4 regions of the Paenibacillus sp. FSL R5-0470 genome follow, and region 3 is predicted to be linked to each of the others. Evidence: predicted binding sites of a transcription regulator. Region 3 holds the regulator's gene; each other region holds the start of a gene.
The links. Region 3 encodes Rex, which represses fermentation and respiration genes when NADH is low (regulators of the CRP and FNR family bind a similar motif). Its sites were predicted from a motif close to TTGTGAAATATTTCACAA; they were not measured.

Region 1 (8,260 bases), 290 kb from region 3:
AGTATAATATGTAGAATCTAATAAGAGCAAAAAAAACAGCAACAGACCCATTATTTGAGAATAATGGATTGCCACTGCTGATATATAAAGAACATATACTTCTTACTCCTTTTTAGTTAAAAATCATATTACATCTAGCACTTTTGAAGTGAAAATAATCACAATGTTGAAAATTCGACACTTTTAAATGGTTTTTCTTAACCAAATCGAAGATTTTAGAGGTATAATTAATTTAAAATTTACTGAAAAACTGAGGGAATAAAGGGGATGTCGATTATGCTAAAAGAACATTACAATGTCATCGAAGCCCACGGAAATACAAACTGTTTCTCCGAACAGAATTTCAACAGACTTCTTGTTACTATGAAAGAACGCGTTGTTCCAGAGGGTTCACATCTTTTCTGGGAAGGCGACTACTCGGATAAATTGTTTTATATCAAACGTGGACGTGTGAAATTAACTAAATCAACGGATGAAGGTAAAGAACTTATTCTTTATATGTACCAAGCCGGCGATATGGTAGGTCAAGCAGACCCATTCTTCAGCACCAAGCACAGCTTTACTGCAGAAGTGATTGAAGAAAGTGAAGTTGGCGTTATCGAGCAAAAGGATTTAGAAATTCTCATTTGCCAACATTGTGATTTTGCCATCGACTTTATGAAATGGATGGGCATTCATCACCGTCTAACTCAAACGAAATTCCGTGATCTGATGATGTATGGCAAACCAGGCGCACTTTGCTCCACTCTCATTCGACTTGGTAATACTTATGGTGAGAAGAGCAGCGATGGTGAGAACATCCTCATCAACAAAAAAATTACGCATACAGATCTGTCCAACATGATCGGTGCCACTCGTGAGAGTGTAAACCGGATGCTGAGTGACTTGCGTAAAAAAGACGCGGTTGAGTACGAGAACGGTATGATTGTCATCAAGGATCTTGGCATGCTGCAGGAAATTTGCCACTGCGAAATGTGTCCAAACGAGATCTGCCGAATTTAATTCCATTATAATGTACCCTCTATTCTCCTCAATGAAACATACATGACCCAATTATTCTGCACATTATAAAATAGAGTGGTCAAAGGCGCCTAACATAGGCGTCTTTTTTTATCCCACAAGACAAGCAAAAACGCCTTCGGCGTCCCTAATGGACGGTAAGCGTTTATGCGAGAAATATAAGGATAATTTATAGCGTGAAACTTATACTTTCTTATATTTAGAAAAAGAGCTGAACCCGAAATTGGGTCAACCCTATAACTATAAATATACTCTTAACGCTTGGTCTGAGTACCACGCACGGGAGAGATCATCCAGTAGGCCATGCCAACGAATACGCCACCGCCAATTATATTCCCTAACGTAACGGGTATCATATTGTGTACCCATCCGGCAATTGTAACGGTGTCCGGGTGATTCGGGAGCAACACAGCAACACTCAGCAGCGTCATATTAGCCACACTGTGCTCATATCCACTCGCAATAAAGGCAAACAAACACCACCAGATTAGAACCAGCTTCGCAGTTTCACTTTTAGCGCGTGAGGCCATCCATAGCGCTAGACAGACCAGCCAGTTACATAGAATTCCACGGAAAAATAGCTCCGAAAACGGAAGGCTCATTTTCTTGGCTGCAGCCGCAAAGATCAGATGCTCTGGGGGAGCCGCACTGAATAGTCCAGTTCCTCGAATCAAAAGTGCTAAAATCACTGCCCCTACCACATTCCCTACAAACACAAGCACCCAGTTCTTTACAGTATCCCAGATACTTGTTCTACCAGCTAGTGTACTAACCGTAAAGAACATATTATTTCCGGTAAACAGCTCTGAGCCTGCAAACACAACAAGAGTCAAGGCAATACCGAAGGATACACCCATAATGAGGGGTTGGAAAGGCGATTTGGCAGCCGCTAGAGGCGCTCCCAGCGAAAAAATAAGGATAATCCCAATGCCTACATATGCTCCTGCCAAAAGGGCTGCTAGAAAATATCTTGGTAAACTTTCATTCATTTGGTCTCGCTTGCTGACTGCCGCCTCGACAATGTTTTCCACACTTTGAGTAAACATAGTACTCCACCCCACCGTTTTCTATTTCATCCTTTACTACAAGCTTCGGTGTCTACAAGCTCACTGTCACAATGTCTCCGACAAGAGAGACTGGATAAGTCATAACGATACCTTGATCCGGTGCCTGAACTTCACCCGTGCGAAGATCTATTTTCCAATCATACAGTGGATCGTAAAGAAAGTGACCCGAAACGATCCCTTCCGCAAGCGGCCCCCCTTTTGGATGAGGGCTCCGATTCTCAAGTGCAAAGATCGCTCCGTCAGAGGTACGAAATACAGCCAGCTCCACATTTCCAGCAATCACCACACGGCCAATCTGCAGCAGGAAATCCTGTACTGATCCTATTGGATACGTTTGTGTTGTCTTATTCATTGGTCTCTCCCCTTCTGTGTGCGTTATATCCGCTAGACTCTTGTTTCTTCAAAAAGCGCAGCACGAGTGCTGCTGTCATTGAGCATTTTTTTCCAAGGATCCGTAACCTGAGTCAGAGCAAAGTCAATCCGTGCGGCCAGCTCTTTGCGGTTATCTTCATTATTCAAAATAACCATTTGAATCTGCTCAAGTCCCATACGCTCAACCCACTCGGAAGTTCTCTCCAAATAATTGCCGGTCTCACGGTAATATTGCATCACAGCGGAGCACACTTCGATCAACTCTTCATCGGTCTTAATTTTGCAGAAGGAGTCTGCGATCCGTGGCTTAATCCCACCGTTACCACCGATAAACACTTCCCAACCACCATCATTTCCAACGATCCCAATATCCTTCGTGCAGGATTCCGCACAGTTACGTGGACAGCCGTTGACAGCTATTTTAAACTTGGCAGGAAAATCAAGACGTTCATACTTACGTTCTATGAGCGCGCCCATTCCCAGTGAATCTTGTGTGCCAAAGCGGCAGAACTGGGAGCCCACACAAGTCTTAACCGTACGCAGGGATTTGGCATAACCGTAGCCTGAAGGCATATCCAGCTCTTCCCATACCTTAGGCAAATCTTCCTTCTTCACACCGATTAGATCCAGGCGTTGCCCTCCAGTTACCTTCACAACTTTCACGTCATATTTAAGGGAGACGTCGGCGATTTTCTTCAAATCCTCCGGCGTAGTTACCCCACCATACATGCGTGGTATCACGGTGTAGGTTCCATCTTTTTGAATATTGGCACCCATTCTTTCATTTACAAATCGGGATTCTTTCTCATCTTGATGGGTATCAGGGTTCATCATCCCTAGATAATAGTTAATCGCCGGACGACACTTGGAGCAGCCTTCCTCTTGTTTCCAACCGAGTACATTCATGACCTCTTTTGTTGTTTTAAGACCTTTAGCTGTAATTTCAGCAACAATTTCATCACGGCTAAGCGTTGTGCACCCACAAATACCTTGCTTAGCAGCTTGCTGGAAACTGTCACCTAAGACAAATTGCAGGATTTGTTCTACTACGGGTTTACAACCACCACAAGAGCGAGTAGCGCCAGTGCATGCTTTGATCTCATCCACATTAGTAAAACCATGTTCAGTAACAGCATCTACGATCGCTTTTTTAGTTACACCATTACAGCCGCAGACAATTTCTTCGTCCGCCATTGCTTCTACGGATGTGCTCTTCTTAGCTCCGCCACCGCAGCAGCCCGTTCCCATAATCTCCGTATAAATCTCATCGGTCATTACCGCGCCTTGTTTTACTAGCTTTTGCAGATTCGCGGACTCCGTTACATCACCGAACAAAACCGCACCGACAATCACATTATTTTTGAGCAAAATTTTCTTATAAGTTCTCTTCCATTCATCTTTGCTTGAAATCACAGTGTGTTCAGGAGAATCCAAAAACTCACCTGCAGAAAATACATCCACCCCAGATATTTTAAGCTTCGTGGAAACAATCGAACCTTCATAAGGCTTGGTATCGCTACCACATAAATGTTTAGCTAGAACCATGCCTTGTTCAAATAGTGGAGCCACCAGTCCGTAACACATACCACGATGCTCAGCACATTCGCCGATGGAATATACATTCTGCATGGAAGTTTGCAAATAATCATCCACCACGATCCCACGATTTACGGAGATTCCGCTATCTTTTGCCAATGTCACGTTCGGTTTGATTCCAACAGCCATTACCACAAAATCTGCAGCAAGCGTACTGCCATCACTAAAACGCAATCCACTTACTCTCTGTTCCCCGCTCAATTCTATCGTTTGTTTGCCCATAGCAAATTTCACGCCTTGACGCTCAAGCTCAGCTTGCAGCATCGAGGAGGCATTCCGATCAAGCTGACGCTCCATCAGATCTTCCATCAAATGAACTACGGTAACATCCATACCAAGGTTCACAAGACCTTTTGCCGCTTCCAACCCAAGTAAACCTCCGCCGATGACAGCCGCTTTGCTGTATTGTTTGGCCGCTGCCAGCATCGCATCACAGTCTGAAATATCCCGGAATCCTACAACGCCCTCTTTATCACTGCCAGGTACAGGTAAAATAAACGAATTCGAGCCTGTCGCAATAATTACTTTGTCGTAGGGGACTATCATCCCATTATCCGTAACAACTTGCTTCGAGCCTTCATCAATTCGTGTCACCGTTGTTCCCGTGTGTAGAGTTATATTATTGTCTTCATACCAATTCCAGTCGTTTAGGATGATATCATTAAGGGTCTTACTTCCTTCAAGAACATAAGACAACATGATCCGATTATAGTTGGGATGAGGTTCACTTCCAAAAACCGTGATGTCATAAGCTCCACCCAGCTTCAATATCTGCTCAATCGTACCTATGCCTGCCATACCGTTGCCGACTAATACTAGTTTTTCTCTTATCGTTGTCATGGTTAGGTGCCTCCTCAAGCTTATGAATACCTGATCAATTTCTCTTCTACATATTGGAATTATACGGTTCAAATTCAAGTCGTCATTGTGATTGCAGTCACTTTAATTGTGAATATTTTCACACTTTAGTCTACTGATAATTGTTAGATAAATTTTCCACATAAAAAGCCAGATTAACGATTCTGAACAACCGTTGATCTGGCTTAATTTACGATTTTTTAGCGTAAAGTCAATAAAATCTCCAATTCATCATGAGCCCTGAGCTTCATATCCATTCCATCATCAAGTAGTTGTTTTCCGTTCACCTTCAGCTTCCATTCTTCATTACTAAGAGGAGTATAATCGTCGACGGAAAGCACCTTTTTATTGTCATCGGCCAACTGTACGCTACTACAGCTTTTGAGCAAATCTCTTACAGTTAAATCCTCTTCAAATAACATAATATACGTATGATGCAAGTCTACTTCAACACTTCCACCGTTCAAGGTCAGCCTTACAGTTTGAAGTGGTGCTTGATGGTCCTTCGACTTCGCGGTGAAGACTAGCTGTGAATCATACCCTACAGTATTATTCCAATCCGCATTCCCAATGATTTGACCGCCCATCTGAAGCTCCCAAACCATTCCCGCCTCTAGCGAAAAATCCTTTACCGAAACAATGCTTGAGTTATCCTCAGCAAATGTGGCAACATTACTACCTTTCAGTAGCTCCATGATCGATATTCCATTTCTATAACTCCCACTAAGTAACCTATCTGATGGTTTAGTAAGCAGTTCATTATCTCCAACCCTTATCGATATTGTCGGTCCCTCTGATCCTGCCACACCATTATTAGCATTACTATTGCCGTCATTGTTAGTAGAGCATCCACCTATTATGAATACAATGACTAATCCTAGCATCAATTTCCACAAAGATCGCATGGGCATCCTGGCACCGCCTTGTCCCGCCTAATGACCATATAGCGTCTCAGGCTTGTAAAGTTATGTATACTGTCTTTTTAAGGATAACTTAAACAAGCCATGTTCTCAAATAAGTAATAACAAGCTTACTTCTAAAATTGACAAAAACTTTTTAAAAAGCTAACCTCTATCCCCCTCTTTTTGCTCATTCGGCGCTATCTCGCATATTCTAGGGGATTTATCCCCCTCTTTTTGCTCATTCGGCGCTATCTCGCATATTCTGGGGGATTTATCCCCCTCTTTCTGCTCACTCGGCGCCATTTCACATATTCTGGGGGATTTATCCCCCTCTTTCTGCTCATCTGGCTTCATTTCGCATATTCTGGGGGATTTATCCCCTTCTTTCTGCTCATTCGGCGTCATTTCGCATATTCTGGGGAATTTATCCCCCTCTTTCTGCTCGTTCAGCCCTATCTCGTAGTCCGCTTTTAAGCAATCCTTCCGCCTGCCTGCCATCCATCTATCCATCAATCGATCTTACCCATATTTTTTACGATCATTTCTTCTATCTTTTTCAACGGAGTTATCCCCATTTCTTTACATTCTATAATTCCCTATAAAAAAAGCCCCCTAAGGGACTCTTTAGCACACTATTCATCTTCACTGAAACCTAGGGAACAATATATTATTCTCCAAATGTACGTGTTCAAAAGTCATACTCTCCAGCTCTTCCAGCCGGGCATATGTCAATCGATAGGTCGTGCAAGCATGCGCCGGTGGAGTGAAATCATCTGTAATACTACGTATTTTTCTCAAAATATCGCCCGCACCATCATGTTCACTCTCCAGCTCAGACAATGACTCACGAAGCGATGTCAGGCCTTCTTCACTAGGATTAGCAGCGTATGTCAACAGCTTAGGAAATTCATCTTCTTCTTCTTTAGCCGTATGCTCAAGTAAATCTTCCTTAAGTGTGTTGAACAAGTTATATAACTCCACCAAATGGGGAGAATCTCCGCCATGCACTCGATATACCTTAGTTACATTTTGGCTAATGAGGGGTAGCTCTTCACGAAGATAACGGTGATGTTTGTTAATAATATGGTCAATTAACTCTTCTGAAGGTGCAGTATTCCAAGCGATTTCCTCTTGGGGTACTGGATACTCTTCGAACAGCTTGTTTAGATCGCCGATGATTATCTCGTGATCCAGACTACGCTCAGCAGCTGCTTCAGCAAGAGGTTTAGCTCCACCGCAACAGAAATCAATCCGGTTTGCTTTGAAATAATCTGCCGCTTTAGGGAACTGCAATACAATATCCCTCACTAGTGCATCTGGGGTAAACCCAGCCTGGATCGGTTGTGCTTGCTTCGAACCCGAAATACTATCATTAAGTTGTTTAGTTTCCATTATAGCTCCTCCTTGGGTTATGGGATTAGGTTCTGAATAAATCTTATCCACTTGTTCACCTTAACCCTGAAAGGAACTTTGACTTGTGATTGTACGCACGGAAATTGTATCTTATTTTTGAACGAAATTGGAGATTGTTGTACATGCAACGTAAACGCAAAAAAGCACCTTTGCCTACAAAGGTGCTTTTTCAACTCAATTTATTGCACATAAGCCTGCATATACGTCCGCTGTCCCTTTGAATCCTTCAAATAAGGTCCCAATCCGGCAAAACGGGAGTGATCCATATAAACACCGGTCATCCATCTGCCTTCCGTCAAGCCACCATTCCATTTAAGGACAAGATCAGGTGCGGAAATCCATTCCTGAAAGACTCGTATATTCTGATCTTTGTATTCTTTACATGGCTTAGACCGCTCAATAAGGTGGAACTCATTAAGATAAGTTGGAACGAAATAAGAGGATATCGTATGCAAATCATCATCGTCAAAAAAAGGCTCGTCGCCTAAAAAGGGTTTGAATAATACGGTATTCTCGTACATGGACCAAATTAAGGCTTGAAGTACCATACTCTGGCGAATGCCGTTATGAAACTTATATTGTCGCCCATGATTCGCCGCATTTACATCTTGTGGAGGTTCCGTGGACTCCAGACAGTGCCGTTCACAACCAATACACTTCCAACCTGTCGGACTTTGAATCCATTTTTGAAAAATAGTCCCACTATCATTGTTTCCTTTGTAGAGTGAAGAGATAATGCTGTAAGGCACGCCAATCCACGCATCCCATAAGGAATCAGGAAGATGGCTATGCAGCATGAACAACGTCTTGTCATAGATGAGCTGTACTTTGATAGAAGCGTTCTCTAGCTCAGCAACATCCTTTTTTCCATACGTTATTTCCCGGGAAAACAGGGTCGTCTTCGTCTTCATCTCCCTCGCCTCCTAATAGTTTTGCTATGCCTGTACTCCAGCTGAGTAGATTTGAGCAAAAACCAATACGCGAGCGTTTCCATTCAAGGATCATACAATGTTTTTCTATTATATTACAATT
Region 2 (8,260 bases), 270 kb from region 3:
AATTAAAGGAAGCGTGATACGTGTAGCACGTTGGAATCCAGTTGCGCCATCAATGGCAGCTGCTTCATCCAATTCACCTGGTATCGACAGAATAGCTGCAAGTACCATTACAATGTAGAATCCGGTCCATTGCCAAGCATTCGTGATCAGGATGGATAACATTGCGAATCTTTCATCCGACAGCCAGTAAAGTGGATCAATACCAACTAAGCCTAGAACCTTATTTAAAAGTCCAATGTTGGGCTCATAAATGAAGCCCCATAGAATACCGATAACTGCTGTAGACATAATAGAAGGCATGAAGACCGCTGTCTTATACAAGCCTTTTAGCTTCTTTACATTCGATATCAATAACGAGAAGAATATGATTAACGGTACCTGTACAAAACAGGAGAAAAGAATAAAGAAACCGTTATTTTTGACAGATATCCAGAATCGTTCGTCTCCTAATGCCTTCTCAAAATTACTGATTCCGGCAGACTTGACTGTGTCAGATACCCCATTCCAGCTAGTAAAGCTGTAATAGATTGAACTAAAGATGGGATAGATGAAGAACATCGTGAACAAGATCAGTGCTGGAAGAATAAAAAGGAAAAATACCAATGGATTTCTTAGTGCTTTATTCATGACTACCTCCGGTTGCTTTGACATCTGGCGAACAATGAATGTTTTAGATCTTTGCAAACACATAATTTCTTTGAGTTTAAAAATGTACCCTGGTTCTGGCACCAGGGTACATTCAATTTGCAGCTACTTATTCAACTGCTGCGTTTGCTTCTTCTTGTACCTTCTGTAAAGCTTCGCCCATTTTCTCTGGAGTTGTCTGACCACCAATTAGCTTTTGAATTTGAATGTTACTGATTTCTGTAGTTACATCAGCTTGAACAAGTGAGTCAAATGCTGGGAACGAAGATTGTGAGTTATTAAGTACACCTACGATTTCGCTCATCAGATCATCCGTAATATTTTCATTCAGCACGTTTTGATCAATTTTCATTGCTGGCAGTACGCCATCTTCAACAAGACCACGTAATTGCATTTCTTCGTTAAACAAGTTTTTGATGAAAGATTTCACAGCAGCCAATTGACGTGGATCTTTCTCAGCAGAAGCAGAGAAACCGTAGCCATTGTTTACATCGCGCATCAATGCAGTTTGGTCGCCTACGCCACCATCAACTGGAGGAATATTGAAGAACCCAACTTTACCGATCAAACCTTCGCCAGATTGTCCTTCTTTAAATACGGAAGATTTCCAAGTACCATCATACAAGAGGATTGCTTCACTACTAGTGAATTGTGTTGTATATTCAGCATACTCGAAACCAAGTTCGCCTTTTTTGAAGTATCCTTTGTCAACCCATTCTTTGTACTTCGCAAAACCTTTTACAACGTTTGGATCAGTCCATTTAGCTTCGCCTGTTGCAAACTTAGCGGTTACATCTGGACCTGCATAACGTGACCACAAGTGGTTAGCTAGCATAAGTGGTACCCAGCCAGCCTTAGATGCACCAGCCAAAGGTACTTTTCCGTCAGCCTTGATGTCAGCCAATTGTTGTTCCAATTCAGCAAATGTTGTTGGAGCTTTCCAACCCTTGCTATTGTAGTATTCTTTGTTGTAGAAGAACCCTTCACCAGATCCACCGATAGGCAATCCGTAAATTTTTCCTTCATAAGTGAAAGGATCAAGATTTGAGAATTTATCCTTAATTCCAAGTTCCTCTAGGATTGGAGTCAGATCGAGTAATTTACCTTCTTTAGCATAGATCTTAGAGTCAGGGCTTCCGAAAAGATCGAAGATCTCTGGTGGATTACCTGCAGCCATTTCACCACGTAATTTTTCTTTACGGTTTACATCTGAATCTACTCCATCAAGCTTAAAGGTCAGACCCGGTACATCACCTTCTACCTTTTTCACTACTTCTTGCAGAATAGCTAAACGTTTCTGTTTGTCGGCACCGATTTGAGTGTGACGAATCGTCATTTCGAACGGCTCGCTACTAACCGGTTCTTCTGTTGCTGGAGCATTTGTAGCATCCGCTGAATTCGTCGCGGTAGCGTTTCCATCTCCTTTGTTAGAAGATGCATTGTTGTTGCCTCCGCAACCTGCCAGTAAAGCTGATGATACAAAAATCAGGGACAATAGCAAAGTCATACCTTTTTTCATTTCTTGTGACCCCCCATATAATGTTGTGCTTTACACTTCTTATTATAGAAAACAGATTCCATTCTCGTAAGGTTAAGATTCATCCACTATAGGGATAAAAATCTCTAATGAAAGCGGAATCAACTACATGAAATGTAATATAATATAACTTTATTTCAGTAATAATTACGATTAAAAGCTTTATAGCGTGATTTAACCATACATATACTTTGAAAATAATCATAAAAACTCAATGTAATGATACAATATATATCATAACGTATTTCCAACTCGTTAATTAACAGCTGTAAATATATCATTTTTTTAAAGCGAAAATACAAAATTACCCCTTTAAATGACATCAGACGTCCCTCATAACAAAAAAACCGTTCCTTCAGCAGTAAATCACTGAAGGAACGGCTCCACTTAATGTAGGTATAAATTATACCAACGCTGTCTGCTTACGACCTTCTTCGACTAAGCGGTATGCCCGCTGAACTTCTTCATCCGTAGGGGATGGCACTCCATCCAATTCATAAGCCTTACCGAGCATTTCCCATTTATAGATACCCATTTGATGATAAGGTAAGATTTCAAATTTCTCAACGCCATTTAAGGTTCCAATATAACGACCTAGATTGATAAGGTCCTCTTCACGGTCATGAATGCCTGGAACATATACATGTCTAATCCACATCTTACGGTTATGGTCTGACAGCCAACGTGCAAGCTTCAAGGTCCGATCATTAGATTTACCAGTTAACTTAATGTGTGCTTCTTCATCAATATGCTTCAAATCGAGCATCACCAAGTCTGTAACATCCAATAAGTCATTAATCTTGTCACCTTCGTTATAACCATTACTATCTAATGTGGTGTGCAGATTCCAACGCTTCTTAACTTCCGTAAATAACTGTTTTACAAATTGTGCCTGCAAAGTTGGTTCTCCGCCGGATACAGTTAACCCACCACCGGATGAACGATAGTAGTTTAAATATGGCTCGATCTCCGAAAGCACTTCTTCTAGAGTCATTTCCTTACCTTCATCTAAAGCCCAAGTATCAGGGTTATGGCAATACTGGCATTTCAGCAAGCACCCTTGCATAAATAAGACAAATCGAATACCAGGTCCGTCAACGGTTCCAAAGGTTTCCAAGGAGTGTATGCGACCTTTAATCATAGGATGTCATCCTTTCTCCAGGACTGACTAACAGTCCATCTTTCACGAAGAAGAATCCCTGCCCTTAAGACTGTGTTCTCCTTAATCGCGACCGTAAAATTTAAAATTTTAATGATTCTTGAACAAGATATTACCGCCCTTGAAACAAGAGCGGTAATTCCTTGCAAATATTTTAGTGCATATCTCAATGAAAGATCTTTATAAATATAAACAAATTACATTGAACCGTGGAAAGTACGGTTAATTACGTCCATTTGTTGTTCGCGAGTCAACTTGATGAAGTTAACTGCATAACCGGATACGCGGATAGTCAATTGTGGATAGTTCTCTGGGTGATCCATAGCGTCCATCAGCTGTTCACGGTTAAATACGTTAACGTTCAAATGCTGAGCGTTATTATGGAAGTATCCGTCCATCATGTGTACCAGGTTAGACTTACAGGATTCATCGTCTTTACCTAGTGCCTTAGGTACGATAGAGAACGTATTGGAGATACCATCTTGTGCATCGGAGTAAGGCAGTTTGGCTACAGAGTTCAGTGAAGCCAGAGCACCTTTCTTGTCGCGTCCGTGCATTGGGTTAGCACCTGGTGCGAATGGTTCGCCTTTTTTACGTCCGTCAGGTGTTGTACCTGTCTTCTTACCGTACACTACATTCGAAGTAATGGTCAATACCGATTGAGTCGGTACAGCATCACGATATGTTTTGTGTTTACGGATCATAGACATGAAGGTTTCAACCAATTCTACTGCGATGTTGTCTACAGCATCGTCATTGTTACCGTAGCAAGGGAATTCGCCTTCAGTTTCGAAGTCAATTGCAATACCTTGTTCGTTACGGATTGGTTTAACCTTCGCGTATTTAATAGCACTCAGTGAGTCAGCTGCAACGGACAGACCAGCGATACCGCAAGCCATTGTACGCAGAATGTCGCGATCATGCAGTGCCATTTCGATACGTTCGTAAGAATATTTGTCATGCATATAGTGAATGATGTTCAAAGTGTTAACATAAGTCTTAGCCAACCACTCCATCATCGGTTTGAAGCGTTTCATTACTTCGTCATAATCTAGATATTCAGAAGTGATAGCTGGGAATTCCGGTCCAACTTGTGCTCCGGATTTTTCGTCTTTACCACCATTAATAGCATACAGTAAAGCTTTTGCCAGGTTGGCACGAGCGCCGAAGAACTGCATTTGTTTACCGATACGCATTGGAGATACGCAGCATGCAATCGCATAATCTTCACCCCAGTATGGACGCATTAGATCGTCGTTTTCATACTGAATTGCACTAGTTTCGATAGAAACCTTAGCACAATATTTTTTGAAGCCTTCAGGCAATCTTTCGGACCAAAGTACAGTTAAGTTTGGTTCCGGAGCTGGACCCAAGTTGTACAGGGTGTTCAGGAAACGGAAGCTGTTCTTGGTAACACGAGTGGTTCCATCTTCAGCCATACCACCGATGGATTCAGTTACCCAAGTAGGGTCTCCAGAGAACAGGTCATTATAGTCAGGTGTACGCAAGAATTTCACGATACGCAGTTTCATTACGAAATGATCGACAATTTCTTGGACTTGTTCTTCAGTCAAAGTACCTTCTTCAATATCGCGTTCTGCATAGATGTCTAGGAAGGAAGAAACACGTCCCAGGGACATCGCTGCACCATTTTGTTCTTTAACTGCTGCCAGATATCCAAAGTATACCCATTGAGTAGCTTCTTTAAAGTTCATCGCTGGTTTGGAAATATCCATGCCGTGAGCAGCTGCCATTTCTTTCAATTCGCCCAGTGCACGAATTTGCTCGGACAGCTCTTCACGTAAACGAATTACTTCTTCTGTCATGGAGTCAACTTCAAGCTCAGCTAGTTGTTGCTTTTTGTCTTTAATCAAGAAATCAATACCGTACAGAGCTATGCGGCGGTAGTCGCCGATAATACGTCCACGGCCGTAAGCATCAGGAAGACCTGTGATAACGCCGGATTTACGCACTGCTCTCATGTCTGGTGTATATGCATCAAATACGCCTTGGTTATGCGTTTTGCGAATGTTCGTGAACATGTCAACGATGTTTTGTGGAAGCTCGAAGCCATAAGCCTTCGTAGCATCAACCATCATCTTGATCCCGCCGAACGGCTGGATGGAACGTCTGAAAGGAGCGTCAGTCTGCACGCCTACAATTTGTTCCTTGTCCTTGTCAATGTAGCCTGGAGCATGTGAAGTGATTGTGGAGACAGTATCTAGGGAAACATCCCATACGCCGCCTCTTTCTCTTTCTTCCTTACTCAGCTGGGAAATAATCTTCCACAGTTCAGTTGTGTTACTAGTAGGACCTACGAGGAACTCTTCGTTACCTTCATAAGGCTTAATGTTACTAGCGATAAAGTTGTTAACATCAACTTTCTTGGACCATTTACCTTTTGTAAAACTTCTCCAACCGGATTTCACTTCATTTACTTCTTTTTCAATCACCGACATGCTAAATCCCTCCATCTATATTTATTATATTTGTAGAGATCGCGGGCTTGAAGGTTGATCCCGTGTCTCGTGATCCCCAAAAGATGTGGTTGTTCCAAATTTCACAATCAACATTTCATATGTGGGACCGTTGTTTATATAAACATTCTAGTTTATTTTCTATAAAAACACTGTGACAAATATCACCTTTCGAGTGATATTTGTCACCTTTATCTAAGTCCACAACTATCCTATTCTCTATTTAACCATTTATTAATTATCAAATCTTCCGTAGAACGCATTACGGTATACATCAGCAAGCTCAGAAACCAGTGGCAGCTTAGGATTGGCAGTTGTACATTGATCTTCAAACGCACGGTCAGCCAAGTAATCTACGCGGGATTCGAAGTCCTTAGGATCAAAGCCCAGTTGTTGGAACGATTCTTCGATGCCCAATTTTTTATTCATATCGCGAATAGCATTGATCAGGCTAGTTACACCTTCTTCAGTTGTGCGAGCTGGCAATCCCAGAATACGGGCAATTTCAGCATAACGCTCATCAGCTACGAAGTGCGAATATTTAGGGAACGAAGCGAACTTCGTAGGTTTTTTAGCATTGTAGCGGATAACGTGTGGCATAAGGATCGCGTTAGTACGACCGTGAGCAGTGTGGTACTGTCCACCCCATTTATGTGCCAAACTGTGGTTAATACCCAAGAATGCATTGGCAAAGGCCATACCAGCAAGTGTTGATGCGTTATGCATTTTCTCACGTGCTACTCTGTCGCCTTCCAGCGCCGATTTTTCAAGGTATTGGAATACCAGTTGGATGGCTTTAATAGCTAGACCATCAGTGTAGTCACTCGCCATAACTGATACATAAGCTTCGATAGCATGTGTCAATACGTCCATACCTGTATCAGCAACAGCAGTTTTTGGCAAGCTGTATACGAACTCTGGATCAATGATAGCTACATCTGGAGTTAACTCGTAGTCAGCCAAAGGATATTTAGTGTGCTGTTCAGTTGTTTTATCGGTAATAACTGCGAAAGATGTTACTTCCGAACCTGTACCCGAAGTAGTTGGAATAGCTACAAATTTAGCTTTGTTACCAAGTTTAGGGAATTTATATACCCGTTTACGGATATCCATGAATTTTTGTTTCAGACCATTAAAGTCTGCGTCTGGATGTTCATAGAATAACCACATTCCTTTTGCAGCATCCATTGGGGAACCGCCGCCAAGTGCGATAATGCAGTCCGGTTGGAATCTGTTCATCATTGCAGTACCTTTTTCAACTGTAGTTGTCGATGGATCTGGTTCAACTTCAGAGAACACTTCGATAGCTACAGGAGTTTGACGTTGACGCAGGTAATGTTCAACTCTTTCAACATATCCAAGCTTAACCATCATTGGGTCAGTGATAATTGCGACACGTGTGATATCAGGCATTTTGGTCAGGTACTGAGTAGCGCCTTTTTCGAAATAGATCTTGTCAGGTACTTTAAACCATTGCATATTCACGGTACGACGATTCACCCTTTTCACGTTGATCAAATTGATTGCTGTAACGTTTTGCGACACGGAGTTACGTCCATAAGATCCGCAGCCCAGAGTCAACGAAGGGATATTAGTGTTGTAGATATCGCCGATCGCACCATGTGTGGAAGGCGAGTTAACGAGAATACGTCCTGTTTGCAGACGGTTAGAGAACTTCATGATTACTTCTTCATTGTTGGAGTGGATAGCCGAGCTATGTCCCATACCACCAAATTCAACAATTTGAGCTGCGCGTTCGATACCTTGATCTGCATTCTTAACTTTGTAGCAAGCAAGAACCGGGCTTAATTTTTCAGCGGAAAGTGGATATTTAGTGCCTACACCTTCAAGTTCTGCTACCAGAATCTTTGTGCCGGCAGGGACTTGAATGCCACACATTTCAGCAATCTTCACTGCGGATTGACCTACGATTGCTGGGTTAACCGCACATTTATCTACGTTCATTGCTCCACTAGTCAGTTTGGCAGCTTCTTCTTTATTCACAAAGTAGCAGCCATTAGCAATCATCTTTTTCTTCACTTGATCGAAGATTGGTTCTTCGATAATAACAGCTTGCTCGGAAGCACAGATCATACCATTATCAAATGTTTTAGAAAGAATGATGTCCGTTACGGCTTGATCAATATCCGCGCTCTTTTCAATAAAAGCAGGTACGTTACCAGGGCCTACGCCAAGTGCTGGTTTACCACAGCTGTAAGCTGCTTTTACCATTGCAGAACCACCAGTTGCCAAGATAAGAGCAACGTCTGGGTTGTTCATCAATGCGTTTGTCTTGTCCATTGTTGGCATTTCAATCCATTGGATACAGTTCTCAGGAGCGCCAGCTTTCACGGCAGCATCATGAAGAATTTTTGCAGCAGCTGCACTACACTCTTGCGCAGATGGGTGGAAACCGAATATAATAGGGTTCCGTGTCTTAAT
Region 3 (8,260 bases):
CGAAGGTGATCTGACTTTCTATCGTCAATTAGCGCTTGCTGTAGGAGACTGGAATGAATTAGCTCCACCTCGAGACGAGCATGCTGAGAATCCACTACACAATTTATCTTTTACAGATTATATGGATGAAGTAACGAAACGACTTAAAGAAACTTTGCCACAGTATGAAAGCCGAGAAGCTCAGGATATTATGATCAATGAGGTGATGACGGCACTTGCCGAAGACAAGCATCTATTGATCGAAGCAGGGACAGGAACCGGTAAATCCCTTGGTTATTTATTGCCTGCCATATACCAAAGCGTACGAACTAATGAAAAAGTCATGGTCAGCACTCATACTATTAATCTGCAGGATCAATTGCGTGAGCGTGATATTCCTTTGTTAACGCAGGTAGTTCCTTTTCCATTTAAAGCTGCAATTTTTAAGGGCAGAGGGCATTATTTGTGTCTTCGTAAGTTCGAACATAAAATTAATAAAAAAGACTTTATAAGTCCGAGGGAAGATGCGCTTACTGCGGCTCAGATGATCGTTTGGCTGACACAAAGTGAATCAGGAGATGACGAAGAGCTCAATCTAAGTGGACGTGGCGGAGATTTTTGGGAGACGGTGGCAAGCGATACCGATTCTTGTCTGGGTCGCTCGTGTCCTTGGTTCCGTAAGTGTTATTATCATCGGGCTAAGCATGAAGCTGGTATTGCAGACGTGGTCATTACGAACCACTCTAAGCTTTTCGCAGATGTTAAGGCTGGGCATCAACTACTTCCGGCTTATGAACATCTTGTAATAGATGAGGCCCATCATCTGGAGGACGTGGCTGGCAAGCATTTAGGCATGCATATGAAGCATTTCACGGTGGCACATACACTATCGCGTCTTTATAAGGATAGTCGAAATGGCCAACTTCCTACACTTCGCCAAATGCTTCAGTCATCAGGCAGTGAGGAAGCTTCTGAATGGAGCGGAGTGATCGATAGAATCTATCCGGACCTTCTTACCGTAAAAGAAACCTGGGATCTGCTTAGTGATAAACTATTCAGCCTCTTGCCGGAACGCAGCGATGCAGCGGCGGGAGAAGCCGGCCAGTTAGTCATGCGGCTACTTCCTACCCGTAAACCGAAAGATTGGGATGAATTGGTTGCTTTAGAGAATACTATGAATCTGACATTAAGCGAAATTATCCGTAAAGGTGATAAAATGCTTAATGAGATGCGAGATCAAGAAGGTCAATCTTCCTCAGATAGCCTAGTTACCGATATTAGCGGCTTATTTAAGGATTTAGCTTCTATACGTGAGCAAGTACGGTTTTTTATGGGATTAAATGATGAGAATGTAGTATATTGGCTGGAGGCGAATGGAAATTATCGCAGTAAATCGCTACAGCTGTATGCCGTTCCTGTTGATGTTAGTACTCAGCTTAAGGAGCTGTTTTTCGACAAGAAGAAAAGTATCGTACTAACTTCGGCGACACTCTCTGTGGATAAATCTTTCCAGTTTATGATTGATAATCTCGGACTTAATGAAGCTGCGGAAGAGGGGCGTCTGATGACATCACTCCTGCCTTCTCCCTTTAAGTATCGGGAGCAGGCGCTGTTAGTTATTCCGCGGGATTTCCCAAGTGTGAAGGGGAGTGTAGGCGATGCCCGATTTGTCGATACACTCGTACAGTCACTAGCAGAAGCAGCTATTACAACACGTGGGCGGATGCTTGTCCTGTTTACTTCTTACAAGATGCTACGCCAGGTTTACGATCCTCTGAAAGAGGCTCTAGCCTCACAAGAGATCACGGTGTTAGGTCAAGGCGTGGAGGGGGGCAGCCGTAGCAAGCTGATCCGCCGTTTTCAGGACAGTGCAGCTTCTGTACTGTTAGGAACAAGCAGCTTTTGGGAGGGTGTAGATATTCCAGGTGAAGCATTAACATGCTTGGCCATCGTGAGACTCCCATTTCAACCGCCAAACCACCCCCTAGCGGAAGCGAAGTCTGAGTTATTACAAGCCCAGAAAAAGAATCCGTTCATGAAGTTGTCTGTTCCTCAGGCGGTTATTCGCTTCAAGCAAGGATTTGGGAGGCTGGTACGGACAGCGCAAGATCGGGGTATTGTTATTGTGTATGACACAAGGGTGATCGAATCTCACTATGGGAAGTATTTCCTCTATTCGTTGCCTGGCCCGAAAATGGAGCATATGCTTACGGATCAAATGGTTCCTCGTATAGCGGAGTGGTTGGAAGACGGAGGCGTTTCTTGAAAAGAACGTCATCGATCTTATTAATCTCTCTACAAGGAAGGGCGGTATAAGAATACCGCTCTTCCTTGAGACGAGGTGCAGATATTTCGATAGGATTTGAACAGAATATCACTTAAATTAGGAGGTAAATTATGAAATCGGATAAAATATCAGAAGCCGTTGTTCGCAGACTTCCTGTGTACTTGCGTTTCTTGAATGATCTCCAGAAACGTGAAATATTAACCGTTTCCTCACAAGAACTAGGACAAAAACTTGATTTGAATCCTGCTCAAATTCGTAAAGATTTAGCTTATTTTGGAGATTTTGGTAGAAAAGGTATCGGGTATGACGTAACTTATCTTATTGAAAAAATCCGTCATATTCTGAAGCTGGATCAACAATTGAATGTGGCTTTAGTAGGTGCCGGTAACCTTGGACATGCATTATCTAATTACAATGCTTATCTGAAAGATACTATGAAGATTACCGCTATATTTGACTCCTATGCACCTAAGGTAGGGCGGAAAATCAACTCTCTTACCGTTCAACCGATGGAGGAGCTTGGTCAGACGGTTCGTGAGCAAGGTATTCGAATTGGGATCATTACTGTGCCTGATTCAGAAGCGCAGAATGTAGCAGATATTCTCATTGAGTCTGGCATTGAGGCGATTTTGAATTTTGCACCAGTGATTCTAAAAACACCATCGAATATCCGGGTTCATGCTGCCGATTTTACAACGGATTTGCAAAGCCTTGCTTATTATTTGAAAGACGGAAAGGAAGAAACCGGAAATGAAGAGCAGTAAAACGATTATTAAGGGCGGGCGTTTTCTTATTCCGGGAACGGATGAGCCGGTTCTGAATGGATATATGACTATTGAAGATGATTTGATCACTTACATAGGAAAAGAAGAGCCTTTAATGGAAGATGATGTGCAAGTTGTTGATGGCAGTCGTCTGCTGTTTATGCCAGGTCTGGTAAACACACATGGCCATGCGGCAATGTCATTGCTTCGTGGTTATGGAGATGATTTAGCACTTCAGGTGTGGCTTCAAGAGAAGATGTGGCCGATGGAAGCGAAATTCACTGGAGAAGATGTATACTGGGGAACCTCCTTGTCGGTACTGGAAATGCTAAAAGGTGGTACTACAACCTTCTTGGATATGTATGATCATATGGATCGAGTAGCAGAGGTAGTCGAATTATCAGGCATTCGTTCTGTACTGATGAGAGGCGTAATCGGATTATGCCCAGAGGAAGTACAAAATCACAAGCTTGCGGAAGCGATTTCTTTTGCACGAAATTGGCATGGTAAGGCTGATGGTAGAATTACGACGATGATCTCGCCACACGCCCCATATACTTGCCCACCGGACTTCTTTGTTAAGTTTGTTCAAGCGGCACATGATTTGGATTTACCGATGCATACCCATATGTCCGAGACCAAACGCGAAGTGGAGCAGAATGTGGTGGATTACGGACTTCGGCCTGTAGCGCATTTAGAGAAGCTTGGAATGTTCACACGTCCGTCTATTGTTGCACATGGCGTTCATTTGAATGATGAAGAGATCGAGATACTGGCTCGTCATGATGTAGGCGTGTCTCATAACCCAGGAAGTAATCTGAAACTGGCTAGTGGAGTGGCTCGGGTTACGGATCTTCTAAAGGCTGGTGTGAAGGTATCACTGGGTACAGATGGTGCGGCAAGCAATAATAACCTGGATATGTTTGAAGAGATGCGTCTTGCAGCCCTCATCCATAAAGGTGTAAGTGGTGATCCGACGGCTGTTCCAGCTCCGGAAGCGCTGCGTATAGCTACAGAGTATGGCGCAAAGTCTATCTTTTTAAATGATGTGGGTAGACTCGCTGTTGGCATGAAAGCGGACTTTATCGCGATTGATATAGACCAGCCGCATTTGCTACCACACACAGATCTGTTGTCTCATGCTGTATACTCTGCCAGTGCCAAGGATGTTGAACATGTATGGGTGAATGGTAAACAGGTTGTAAAACATGGAGAATGTGTAACGCTAGATGAGGAAGCAATCCGTCGTAAGGCGCAAGAATCATTTGATGGACTGCTTAAACGGTAGTCTAAGATCATAACGAATAACTGAAAGGCTGTGACTTTCTGCGATTGCAAAGTTACAGCCTTTTGTGTTTCTGATAATTAGATCATTGAATTGGATATGAAACTTTGGATAAACACACAGGTGTGTTATATAATCAAAAAAGATATATTACTAGAAAGGGAGCTGTACCTTGAAGAAAAGGAAAAAATGGATCCTCCTGGGGTCAGTTCTGATTCTGCTCCTTCTGTTTGGACTTATCCAGTTCTATGCTTATATTATGAAAGATCAATGGAACGAGCGAGATATCGCTAAGGATGTCGCTAAAACCAGTGCTGGTCTGACAGAGGTAACCAAAGCGCAGAAATCCGTGTGGGATGAAAATGCGGTGTACTGGGTCTTAACAGGGAAGAATGAAGCCGGGACCGAGTTGATGGTTTGGGTACGTTTTACTGTAGACGGGAAGTTTGCTGAAGGAACCGACGCAGTATATGCTGAAGAACTAAGTAAAGGGACCTCTGAAGCGAAAATGCGTAGCCTTATAAAAGCCGATCTTCCGGACATCAGCATTGAGCGGTTGTTGCCAGGAGTATATAACGGGGAGTATGCTTGGCAGCTTTTTTATAAACAAAGCGGTCGATATTATTATCAATTTTATCGGTTCTCAGATGGGGCTCGAATGGGTGAAGGTTACAGTTTACCTAGCCGCTAAATTAAACAAAAGCATTATAGGAGAAACAAGCGGACCATTTATGGTTCGCTTGTTTTTTAAAATGACATATTATTTGATATACTATAAGTACACGAATTGTGATATACTATAAGAGTAGTTTTTATGTATTGGTATTTAAAGATTCATACGAAAAAAGGTCTGTTAGTTAAGAGTAACAGCCCTTTTTTTGTCGAATTAAATCAATAAATTTAATAAAATGGAAAGAATTAAAAAATAAAATTTTAAATATCTTCACACTTTTTTTCAATATAGTATATACACCTGTGATATACTACTGTTTGTAATTAGAACAGTGTTAGTAGAACGTCAGGCTCTGATGAGCTCTTAGCAGCTATGACTTTGGATCATTCTGTTTACATTTTTTCATCTTTGAGAGGAGGACGTTTCTTGAAATTACGTCTTGTACCTGTACTGATAACGTCTCTACTGTCGGCTATGCTATTATTCGGAGGATTCTTTTTATATCGTCAGTTTGCTTTACAGGAACCGCTCCAAAAGATTGTAACCGGATTTGAGGGAGTAAATACTTCACATATTAGTATTAACCGCGATGAGGTCACTTTGAAACTTGATTTGCAGCCGGGCACGAATTTACGTGATCTAGTATCGTATGTATCCAAAGAAGGAAAATCAGTGATTGAAGGACGTAAACTTAAACTCGATGTGGAGCAAAATTCAAGTGAACTATTGGATGATTACTGGGATAAAGCGATGTTCTCTGTAGCTGAAGCCATGGAGAGCCGTAAATATACGATTATACCTACAGAACTTGATAGATTGAAACAGCAAAATACGGAATTTAAAGATGTGATAGCATCTACTGATATCGACGACAACAATGTGTACGTAAGCTTGAGTAATGGAAAAGAAAGCAAATTTATTATTCTGCCGCGAAAACCTGCGACCTTGGGGGTATGGAATAATGCCTAAGTACCTTAAAGAAATTTTACTCGGATTTATTCCTGTGCTGTTTATTTTCATGGCTTTTTTAGGTATTAATATATTCCCGATTGTTATAGCAGCTGGAATGCTTACTGCATTACTTATAATTGCTCATTTGCGTGGCGGGCTTACGGTGAACGCTGGTGCGGGGAAGAAACGCCAGAAGGAAGGGCCTTCAAAGCTCACTTTTGAAGAAATTGGTGGGCAAGACAATGCGAAGCAAGAGCTTCGTGAGGCACTCGATTTTTTGATCCGGCACGAGGAGATTAGTAAATTTGGGATTCGTCCTTTGAAAGGGATTCTGCTCACTGGCCCTCCAGGAACAGGTAAGACCCTTATGGCCAGAGCAGCAGCGCATTATACAAACTCCGTATTCGTAGCTGCATCAGGTAGTGAATTTGTAGAAATGTATGTTGGTGTCGGGGCTGGTCGGATCCGCGATTTGTTCAAGGATGCTCGTAACCGTGCTGTTAAGGAGAACAAACAAAGTGCCATTATTTTTATTGATGAAATTGACGTAATTGGCGGTAAGCGCGAAGGCGGTCAGCAACGTGAATATGATCAGACCTTAAATCAGCTATTGACCGAGATGGATGGTATTTATAATAACGAAACTCCGCGTATTTTGCTGGTAGCTGCAACAAACCGGAAAGAAATGCTTGATTCAGCATTGTTACGTCCTGGACGCTTCGACCGTCATATTCAAGTGGACATGCCTGACAAAAAGGGCCGCAAATCGATTCTCGAATTGCATGCGAAGAATAAGCCTCTTCATACAGAGGTGAGTCTCGACAAAATCGCTGAAGAAGCCTATGGCTTTTCCGGTGCTCAGCTTGAAAGTGTCATGAATGAGGCTGCGATTTATATGATGCGTGAGGACTTGACGAAAGTTGAGCAGCGGCATCTGTCGATGGCGATTGACAAGGTAATGATGGGTGAAAAAACGGATAGAGAAACAAATCATGAAGAGAAAAAGAGAGTCGCCATTCATGAATTGGGACATGCCATTATGGCAGAGCTCCTTCGTCCCGGAAGCGTTAGTCAGGTTACGCTGACTCCGCGTGGGCAAGCCCTTGGTTATGTGCGACATAATCCTCAGCAAGAGCAGTATTTGTACACCAAAGATTATCTCGAAGATCAGATTATGATTGCACTTGGTGGAGCAGCTGCTGAAGAAATGTATTATGGTGGACGAAGCACAGGTTCACGCGGTGATTTCGATCAGGCGCTGAATATTGTGGAAACGATGATGAAGTCAGGTTTAACTTCGCTGGGTATCGCTAAGCTGGAAATGGTTACCACTGAAGAGCTTATGAAGGAAAATAGTAAGATATTGGATGAGCTGATGACGCGCACTCGTGAGCACCTTGAAAAGCAACGAAATGTATTTGATTACTCTCTTGACATTTTAATGAAGGAAGAAGTACTCTCTGGAGAGCAATTTCGATGTCAATTTCGTGACAGCGTCCTTTTACCAGCATAAATATTTATGCTGGTTATTTTTTTTTACTTTTCAGGCATGCTAAGATATCATTATATGTCGGGCTTTATAAATTTTTGCGACAGACAAGGTACAATACAAAAGTATAGATACCTGAAAGGATGGAGACTTTTTTATGAATTTCAAAAAAATAGGTGTCATCGGCGGTGGCACAATGGGACAAGGTATTGCTGAAATGTTAGCAGCCAAAGGCCTGGATGTATTACTAGTGGAGAAAACCGCGGAGAAACTGGACTACTCTTACGAAATGATCGAGACAAGTCTAGATAAGCAACTGGAGAAATGGGCGATCACTCAAGCTGAGAAGAAGCTGATTCTTAGCCGCATTCAAAAAGTGACACATTTCGCGGAGCTCAGCTCTTGTGACATGGTTATCGAAACCATTGTTGAGGATTTGGAAGAAAAGAAAAAGATTTTGAATCAATTGGATCAAGTATGCCCGAACCACATTATTCTTGCCAGCAATACATCAACACTTAGCTTGACTGAACTTGCAAGTTCTACGATGTATCCGGAACGCGTGATCGGAATGCATTTCATATATCCTGTAGCTAAAGTGGATCTTGTAGAAATCGTACGTGGTCTGAAAACTTCAGATGCTACTTTTGAAGATACAAAATCCTTTGTTGATGAGATTGTTGAGAAAAAAGGTGTAATGATTTATGAATCCCCAGGATTTGTAACATCACGCCTCATTTGCTTGTTTATCAATGAAGCTATGCATGTGCTACAAGAAGGCGTTGCCTCCGCACAGGATATTGACGATGCTATGCGTATTGGTTATCAATTC
Region 4 (8,260 bases), 2.1 Mb from region 3:
AGCTTGAGTTACCTCCAGGCTTTAATCGTCCTGTGTGGGATGAACATAGCTTTAGAAAAGCAATGCTCCGATTAAAGCTGCACTACCATAGTTTTCTTTTGGATGATGAGTTCGTGCTGTATCAGTCTGCGGCTGAGAAATTATACGGCTGGTTAAGCAAGCAGCATAAAAATAAGAACAGAAGGACTTATGGGGTTATCCATGGTGATTTACATCAAGGGAACATCATATTTAAAGAGGGTGAACCTCGACCGATTGATTTCGGAAGATGTGGCTGGGGATATTATCTTTATGATGTGGCACATACCATTCTAGGGTTGTATCCTTTACAAAGAGAACTGGTCATTAAGGGTTACGAAAGTGTGGCCAAGCTTGATGGGGAGTGGTTTCAGACTTTAGAGAATTTTACGGTCATGGTTATGATCGAAAATTATTGCCATCACGCACCCGACCCTAGAGAAACCGAGGGACTGAAAGCAGAACAGCCTTATGCGCAAGCGATTCTAAGGAATTATCTTAGGGGAGATCCCTTTCTTTTTAACACAATTGAGATTTAGCGTATAAAATTAGGGCCTCATTGGGGAATTTATAAAAAGTTCCCTAAGGAGGCTATTTTGATGAAAAAAAGCTGGATTGCTCCTCTTCTTATCGCAGTTATGTTCTTGCTGGGGCAACAACCTTGCTCCGCTAATGGCTTAGTTCAACCGCAATCTGAGGCTCCGCTTAGATCTGAATCGGAACCGAAGCTTCCAGATCAGGATTCCCGCGAGCTCATGTACAAAGACACACTAATGCTCTTCCTTTTACCCCATATTGAGAAAAAAATTGCTGAGATTTATGCGCCACTTCTGACGATAACTCCGACAGTGTATCCTTATTTAGTAGATGTTACAGATATAAAGCGAGTGAATGGATTTCGTCGGTTTGATTTCTTAATTACACTCAATATACACCCTACAGTGGGTCCACATCTTTCCGTTGGAGAGGACACTATGACTTTTAGAATCACTCCTGGTCCTAAGGTGAAGTTAGAATCATTCAAGCATTTGAGAGACCCACGAAAGTCTGACCTTACACCAAATTACCAAAATATCTTGAGATAGTGTGGTAATTAACTCTTACAATCACAATTTCGAACGCTTACCCAGCTAACCACACACTCCGATCTATGGGGTGTTTTTTTTGTGTCTAGAATGGTGGTGGATTATTGGCATGTATGGTATTATGAAAATAGTGGATATATTGATTTTAGTTACTAAATTCAAATTATGAGGTGTGAGGATTGAGTGATCATAAATTCGAAGACGAACACAGAGATGAAATTTTAAGTGAATTCTATTCTAAAATCACAAGCGATATCACAAGCAGCTCTAAGGATAAAGTTAAGGTAGGCGTAGCTACTAAAGATGGGCAGTTAGGGTTTCTTTTTACGAGGGGAGGTCTTCGGAAAGGGGCTGGCAGAAAAAGCACCGGTATAACTAAAAAGGTATCTTTGACGTTACCAGAAAACATCTGGCAGGAGATAGAGCAGGCCTGTGAGGAACAGAACGTATCTCGCTCCCAGGTATTTCGGAACATTATTGAGGCACATTTTGCAAAGGAATCTAAGGAGAGTTAGGTGAGGTCTTTGCTAATCCATGTGTCAAAAGATTCTCTTAGCACAGCACTACAAGCAGTCTTAAAAGCTATATCCGCGAATAGTTCCTCCCGTGTTCTTTCCGGAATACATATTCAGGCGCAAGCGGAGGGTCTGACTTTAACAGCCAGCAATATAAGAATGACCATTGAATATAAGCTTCCTGTGAAGATGGATTCGATGATTGTACACAAACCAGGTGAGATCGTAGTGCCCGCACGTTATTTTTATGAGATCATCCGCAAGCTTGACCCTGGATTAATTAGGCTGGAAATCGCAGAGACATTGATTCTAAATATCCAATCGGGCAATACTCAGTTTCGTTTATGCGGGATGGACACTGCAGAATTTCCGAGAATCCATTACGTGGATCATCCAAACACCCAAAAGATACGCATGAAGAACACACTTTTGAAGCAAATATTTAAACATGTGGTTTTTGCGGTCTCTTCGTTGGAAACAAGACCTGTGCTCACAGGTGTTTCACTTCAAATAGATAATCAAAATATTCGCGTAGTCGCCACTGATGGCATCCGCCTCGCTCAGCATGTTGTTGAAAACGTAGAAGATTACGGAGCAAGTCCTTTAAATGTTATTATACCGGGCAGCACCCTTGAGGATCTTTTAAAAATAATAAACGATGATGAGGGCAGCAGCATCCAAATCGAGATAGGTCAGAAACAAATCAGATTTATTTCTGATGGCTTGAGGGTTCAGTCTGCGCTACTTGAGGGCACTTATCCCTATGTCGATAATTTAATTCCACAAGTATATATATCCGAAGTGATCGTTAAGACAGAGCGTTTGTTGCGTGTGGTTGAACGTATTGCTATATTGGCTGGTGAAAGTGTAACGCTCGGTGTATATCCCTCCGGTATACTTCATTTAATATCCAGGACCGCCGACGTAGGTGAGGCAAAAGAGGAGATTCCATTGGAGTATCTAGAAGGTGAATATTTTCGAGTAGCTTTTAACGGAAAATATTTCAGAGACATCCTTCGGGCGATCGATAGTGAGACGCTTAGAATAAGGTTTGCTGGAAAAGAAAGACCACTGGTGATACAGCCTGTAGACATGACTTCGTCCACACTTTTTTTAATTACACCAATGAGGACGCAGGATGGAGGATAGACATATGAGCTTGCTAAGTAGAGTTCTCTTTGCTGAAAAAATATTATATTAATTACTTGGAGGAATGATCTATGAATCTGTTTCAGATGGGATCAAAACCGCTTGGGACCGAACGAATCACTGCATTTTTAGAGGATAATTATGTGAGTATCGGATATCCCGGAATAGGGGATTTGGAGAACATCAGTAAAGTGGAGCTCCGTGATCGGATGATTCATACATACCAATACAGTGAGTTGGAGCTTACAAAACATATACAAGCCATTCAACTCTTCGTACATACGATGCAGGATGGCGATTATGTGCTGGTGTGTGATGGCGATTGGGTACATCTAGGAGATCTAGGCGATTATTTTTACAATGAATTATTTGACGCGCCAGACATCGGTACATGCCATCGACGTGGTGTAACTTGGCTGAAAAGTCTTCCTATAACCGATCTAAACGCAGGGATAAAAGAGTTTCTTAGCGATAGTGGAGTGGTCAAACAGTATAAGGGGCCGATGCCTAGTGCTCGTGTGGATCTGTGGATTACAGGTTCTTCTGTTTCAGAGCAAGCGGTGAGTAATCGAATGCATGTGGATGAAGAGACATTATCAATGGCGCTCGATATTTTGAAGGAAGCTCTTGTTAGTGAGAACGCCGAACGACGGGAACGAGCAGCAATTGCAATTCTTCAGTATGCTAAGTAGTGAAGAAAGATTTAAGTTCCACATCCTTAGTAAAAAAGCGTTCCATCCGAACTTCAAATATCGGATGAAACGCTTTTGTTATATCTATCGATATCTTCCAATAACCCTCAGATAAATTCAACGAATTCATTGACCGGTTTACGATAGCCACGTGGTCTGATTTTATGTTTCTTGTCTTTTCCGATAGTGATCAGCATAACCGGTACCATATGATCGGGTAGATTTAAAGTGGATTGAATCGCTTCCGGATCAAAGCCGATCATCGGGCAGGTATCCCAGCCTTTATCTTTGGCAATCAGCATGAAGTGCATGGCAGACAGAGAAGCATTCCGAATAGCCTCATCTCTTTGGAAAGCATCATTTCCTTTGTATGCATTGTTAATCGTTTCTATCTCTGCATCATAATCCTCTTGACTCATAGCCCCTAAAGCTTTAAGTCCTCCGAAGATTTCTGGGGCTTTCAGATAAGCATTCTTATCCCCGAGTACCACTATTACCGCTGAGGCGGAGTGGATTTTATATTGACCGTAAGCCGCTTTACGAATCTCTTCTTTTAAATTCTCATCAGAAACCACTTTATAATTGGCATGTTGAAGATTATATGCAGATGGAGCCAATCTGGCGTAAGAGAACATTTCCTCAAGTTCATTCTGAGGGATCTTCACCCCTTCAACAAAATTCATAGCAGACCTGCGGGATTCAATCAAATCTGTAAAAGCGCTCATGAGTTATTCCTCCATATGTTATGTATTTGCTTGTTAATTATAAATAAGTGATATTTATAAATGAACTAACTATTAGTTACTAACTCAAAATAGCACAGTTAATTATATTCGTCAATGATTAAATTCACTTCATTTACATTCAGCTCTCTAAGTACTTTGGAATGTCGAATAATAATTACTATGTTGTAAAATATTGGGATGTAAATTAGGATATTAGGATACGAAAAATTTAATTGCTTTTATTAATGAAAGGGTGGGAATGTTGAACGATACTAGAGAGCAGTTGATAATTGACTTGCAAAGAATTGAAGAGAACGATTACGAGCTTAGAAGTGGGGAGCAATTAAGGGATTATGTGAAATTGATGCTTGAGTACATAGGAGATCCACAGCCGAAGCTACGAGATGACTTGATCTATTCCACCTTCTACAAATGGGTTAACGAGAAACAATGGTTTAGTGATGCGGAGCTTCGTGAACTACTTTTGATTCTCCTTGACGAGCAGCATTTGTTTTATCACATTGGCAGCAAAGAAGATCAGGCTGTGTTCACAAGAACGTTTTCGGTACTGATCGTTGCGCTGATTCTTCAGCGGCATAGGGAACAGGCTTTTTTAGCTAGCGCAGAGTTTACAAATGTGAAGGAAGCGCTTATTAGATATTATGAGGAAGAACAGGATTTACGAGGATTTATGCCTGAAGAAGGTTGGGCTCATGCTGCAGCCCATGGCGCAGATGCCTTGGATGAACTGGTACTCTGCTCGGAGAGTGATGCTGCAATAAGGGAAGAGGTTTTGGCAGTCATCCAAAGGATGCTTTACAACGATCAGCACATATTTAGCGACGAAGAAGATGAACGGATCGCTACGATTGTAGCTACAATGATAGATCATCATTTACTTCCACAACAATCTATTGTCGACTGGATTCGCAACTTGGAGCAATGTGGGGGGTGGCCGAGAAGCCGCGGCCAGTACGTTGCTCGTGTGAACACCAAAAATTTCGTTCGTTCTCTGTATTTTAGATTGCTACCATTAAAGAACAATCCGGCAATGGACGAGGTTTTATTGAAAGCGGAGATGAATTTGAATGAATTTACACAATAAGCATTTAATCATCTATGCATGTATAAATAATATCGAAAATTATGACTAATTTATTTTAATGTAATAAAAATCACAAAACTTTAGAAAAAATCAAAAACTTTGTGACATTTATAACTTGATAAGTGCTATAATAGAAATATGGCGTTATAAGTTTTTATTTTTTTATTACTATTAAGCAGCAAAGCTTATTTGCAGAGGAGATTCGGATATGTCAGAAACAATCACTCAAACACAACCTGAGCAAGAATCACCAAAATTAGCTGTCACTCAAGAACAAATGAATGTTCTAGAGCAGCTATTGAAGCCTGAAGTTCAGGAGTCGTTAACTGTCTTAGTGGAACAGTTGCCAAAATTAACAGAGCTTGTCGGCGTGCTCACAAAGTCATATGACTTTGTTCAAACTGTTGCTGCGGATGAAGTCTTGAAAAGTGATACGGTAAGTGCAATTAAAGAACTTGCTGAACCAGTGGTGCATTCGGCGAAGAATATGGCAGCTACAGTGATCGAAGCGCAAGATCGTGCGAATGAAAATAGCGATGTGATCGGTGTATTTGGTCTTATGAAGATGATGAAAGATCCACAAGCACAGAAGCTTTTCCGTTTCGTAAATGCTTATCTTCAAGTTGCCGGCGAACGCAGTCAACAGAAATAATATTTTTTATATCTCATTCGTAAGGACGGAGGAAACATCATGTCTAAACATATTGTCATTCTAGGAGCAGGTTATGGTGGTCTACTAAGCGCCTTAACTGTACGCAAGTACCTGAAGAAGGACGAAGCTAAAATTACAGTCGTTAATCAATATCCTACACATCAAATTATTACAGAATTGCATCGTCTTGCAGCGGGTAGTGTTGCAGAAGGTGCTGTTGCTATGCCATTAGCTAAGCTTTTTGCAGGTAAAGATATCGACCTGAAAATTGCAAAGGTGAATTCTTTTTCTGTTGAGAACAAACAAATTACACTATCTGATGGTGTGACATTGTCCTACGATGCTTTAGTTGTGGGTCTTGGAAGCACTACGGCTTATTTTGGCATTCCAGGTCTTGAGCAATACAGTATGGTTTTGAAATCGGCAGCAGATGCTAACAGAATTCATCGTCATATTGATGAGCGTATCCGTGAATATGCGAAGTCTAAAAATCCAGCGGATGCAAGCATCCTAATCGGTGGCGGTGGCTTAACAGGTGTTGAACTTGTTGGTGAAATCGCTGATGTGTTGCCAACACTCACTAAGAAATATGGCGTGGATCCTAAAGAAATTAAACTGATGCTGGTTGAAGCAGGTCCTAAGATTTTACCAGTATTGCCAGATGCATTGATCGAACGCGCAGTGGCAAGCTTAGAAAAACGTGGTGTTCAATTCTTGACAGGACTACCTGTTACGAATGTAGCGGATAATGTCATTGACTTGAAAGATGGTCAAAAAATTATTGCTAACACCTTCGTATGGACTGGCGGCGTACAAGGAAATCCACTGATTGGTGAGTCCGGTCTTGAAGTGAACCGTGGTCGTGCAACGGTAAATGAATTCTTGCAATCCACATCACACAAAGACGTATTCGTTGCTGGTGACAGCGCCGTTGTCTTTGCCGAAGATGGTCGTCCATATCCACCAACTGCACAAATCGCTTGGCAAATGGGCGAATTGATCGGGTACAATCTTTATGCATACTTGAAGGATAAATCATTTGAATCCTTTAGTCCGATCAACTCAGGGACGCTTGCGAGCTTAGGCCGTAAAGACGGTGTAGCCATCGTTGGTGCTAGCTCAACTCCGCTAAAAGGATTGCCTGCAACCTTGATGAAGGAAGCAAGTAATATTCGTTACTTGTCCCACATTAAAGGATTGTTTAGCTTAGCTTATTGATTGTATTTTTGGAAAACCTGCTCTTATTTGAGCAGGTTTTTTTGTTGATCTCTAGTGGTTTCTACCATGAATTGTTAATGATTGTCCTAGTACGTAGTATTCATTTTTGATATACTATATTGGCTAATATTAACAGGGGAAAATAGGGGAGGATTACGTGATGTTATTCCGACAAAACGATGTCATTCTGTTTCAAGGCGACAGCATAACGGATTGGGGTCGTAATTATGATGATGCTTCATCGCTTGGTGTAGGTTATGCATTGATGATCGCCGCTCGTCTGGGGCATTTGTATCCTGAGAAGAATCTTACGTTCTATAATCGTGGAATTAGCGGCAACCGTGCAGTAGATTTGCAGGAACGCTGGGAGAAGGATTGCCTGAATCTGAAGCCGACGTGGGTGTCCATATATATTGGGATTAACGATACTTGGCGCCGCTTTGATTCTGGTCAGGAAACAACGCCTGAACAATTTGAAGCTGCGTATCGTGACCTGATCGAACGCACGCAGCATTCGCTGGCTGCTAATTTAGTCTTAATCGAGCCATTTGTGTTGCCTGTCCCAGAAGATCGTAGAACTTGGCGCCAGGATTTGGACCCTAAAATTCACATTGTTCGTGAATTGGCACGTGAATATGGTGCATTACTTGTTCCGTTGGATGGCCTGTTTGCTGCGGCATCCGTGAAAGCAGAGCCTGCTTATTGGGCTCCGGATGGAGTACATCCATCACCTGCGGGCCATGCACTTATTGCAGAGGCTTGGCTTAAGACGGTAGGCAATTCAAGCTTAATCGTCTGATCATATCACTACATATTTACTTGATTTTATAAGACTAGAACCACTCATTAAAGGAGCAGGTTATAGTCTTTTTTTTAAAATATAAGAATTTATATGCTCCATGCTATAAATTATCCTTATATTTCTCGCTTAAACACTTGCCGTCCTTATAGGGACGCCGAAGGCGTTTATGCTTGTAACGGTTCGGAAAGTCGATTTCTTTAAATTTATGGACGCTGTTATAATTGGGTTATGTTTCTTTTCTTGGAGGTGGTTCGCATTAGGAAATTACTATGGGTTGTACCCTTGTTCTTGGTTGCTCT

Region 1: a site for Rex is predicted at 5,002-5,019, ahead of nirB (nitrite reductase large subunit NirB). Genes of this name have one in related genera too.
Region 2: a site for Rex is predicted at 5,890-5,907, ahead of pflB (formate C-acetyltransferase). Genes of this name have one in related genera too.
Region 4: a site for Rex is predicted at 5,348-5,365, ahead of MKY99_RS11300 (DUF1641 domain-containing protein). Genes of this name have one in related genera too.

What each region holds. Positions count from the first base shown of each region.
Region 1 covers NZ_CP150238.1:4,993,198-5,001,457, forward strand. Annotated here, with positions in the region: gene MKY99_RS22150 (Crp/Fnr family transcriptional regulator) at 277-1,002, shown strand; gene MKY99_RS22155 (formate/nitrite transporter family protein) at 1,275-2,066, opposite strand; gene MKY99_RS22160 (nitrite reductase (NAD(P)H) small subunit) at 2,119-2,439, opposite strand; gene nirB (nitrite reductase large subunit NirB) at 2,472-4,895, opposite strand; gene MKY99_RS22170 (hypothetical protein) at 5,114-5,824, opposite strand; gene MKY99_RS22175 (hypothetical protein) at 5,978-6,325, opposite strand; gene ric (iron-sulfur cluster repair di-iron protein) at 6,458-7,153, opposite strand; gene MKY99_RS22185 (hypothetical protein) at 7,408-8,139, opposite strand.
Region 2 covers NZ_CP150238.1:4,971,519-4,979,778, forward strand. Annotated here, with positions in the region: gene MKY99_RS22085 (sugar ABC transporter permease) at 1-627, opposite strand, end outside; gene MKY99_RS22090 (extracellular solute-binding protein) at 755-2,164, opposite strand; gene pflA (pyruvate formate-lyase-activating protein) at 2,586-3,323, opposite strand; gene pflB (formate C-acetyltransferase) at 3,539-5,800, opposite strand; gene adhE (bifunctional acetaldehyde-CoA/alcohol dehydrogenase) at 6,053-8,260, opposite strand, start outside.
Region 3 covers NZ_CP150238.1:4,705,338-4,713,597, reverse strand. Annotated here, with positions in the region: gene dinG (ATP-dependent DNA helicase DinG) at 1-2,245, shown strand, start outside; gene MKY99_RS20825 (redox-sensing transcriptional repressor Rex) at 2,377-3,030, shown strand; gene MKY99_RS20820 (amidohydrolase) at 3,017-4,318, shown strand; gene MKY99_RS20815 (DUF5590 domain-containing protein) at 4,488-5,006, shown strand; gene MKY99_RS20810 (hypothetical protein) at 5,415-5,957, shown strand; gene MKY99_RS20805 (AAA family ATPase) at 5,950-7,452, shown strand; gene MKY99_RS20800 (3-hydroxyacyl-CoA dehydrogenase NAD-binding domain-containing protein) at 7,586-8,260, shown strand, end outside.
Region 4 covers NZ_CP150238.1:2,626,028-2,634,287, forward strand. Annotated here, with positions in the region: gene MKY99_RS11265 (phosphotransferase) at 1-557, shown strand, start outside; gene MKY99_RS11270 (DUF3888 domain-containing protein) at 618-1,103, shown strand; gene MKY99_RS11275 (hypothetical protein) at 1,283-1,618, shown strand; gene dnaN (DNA polymerase III subunit beta) at 1,640-2,767, shown strand; gene MKY99_RS11285 (hypothetical protein) at 2,839-3,459, shown strand; gene MKY99_RS11290 (nitroreductase family protein) at 3,567-4,184, opposite strand; gene MKY99_RS11295 (DUF2785 domain-containing protein) at 4,480-5,289, shown strand; gene MKY99_RS11300 (DUF1641 domain-containing protein) at 5,498-5,941, shown strand; gene MKY99_RS11305 (NAD(P)/FAD-dependent oxidoreductase) at 5,981-7,159, shown strand; gene MKY99_RS11310 (SGNH/GDSL hydrolase family protein) at 7,320-7,958, shown strand.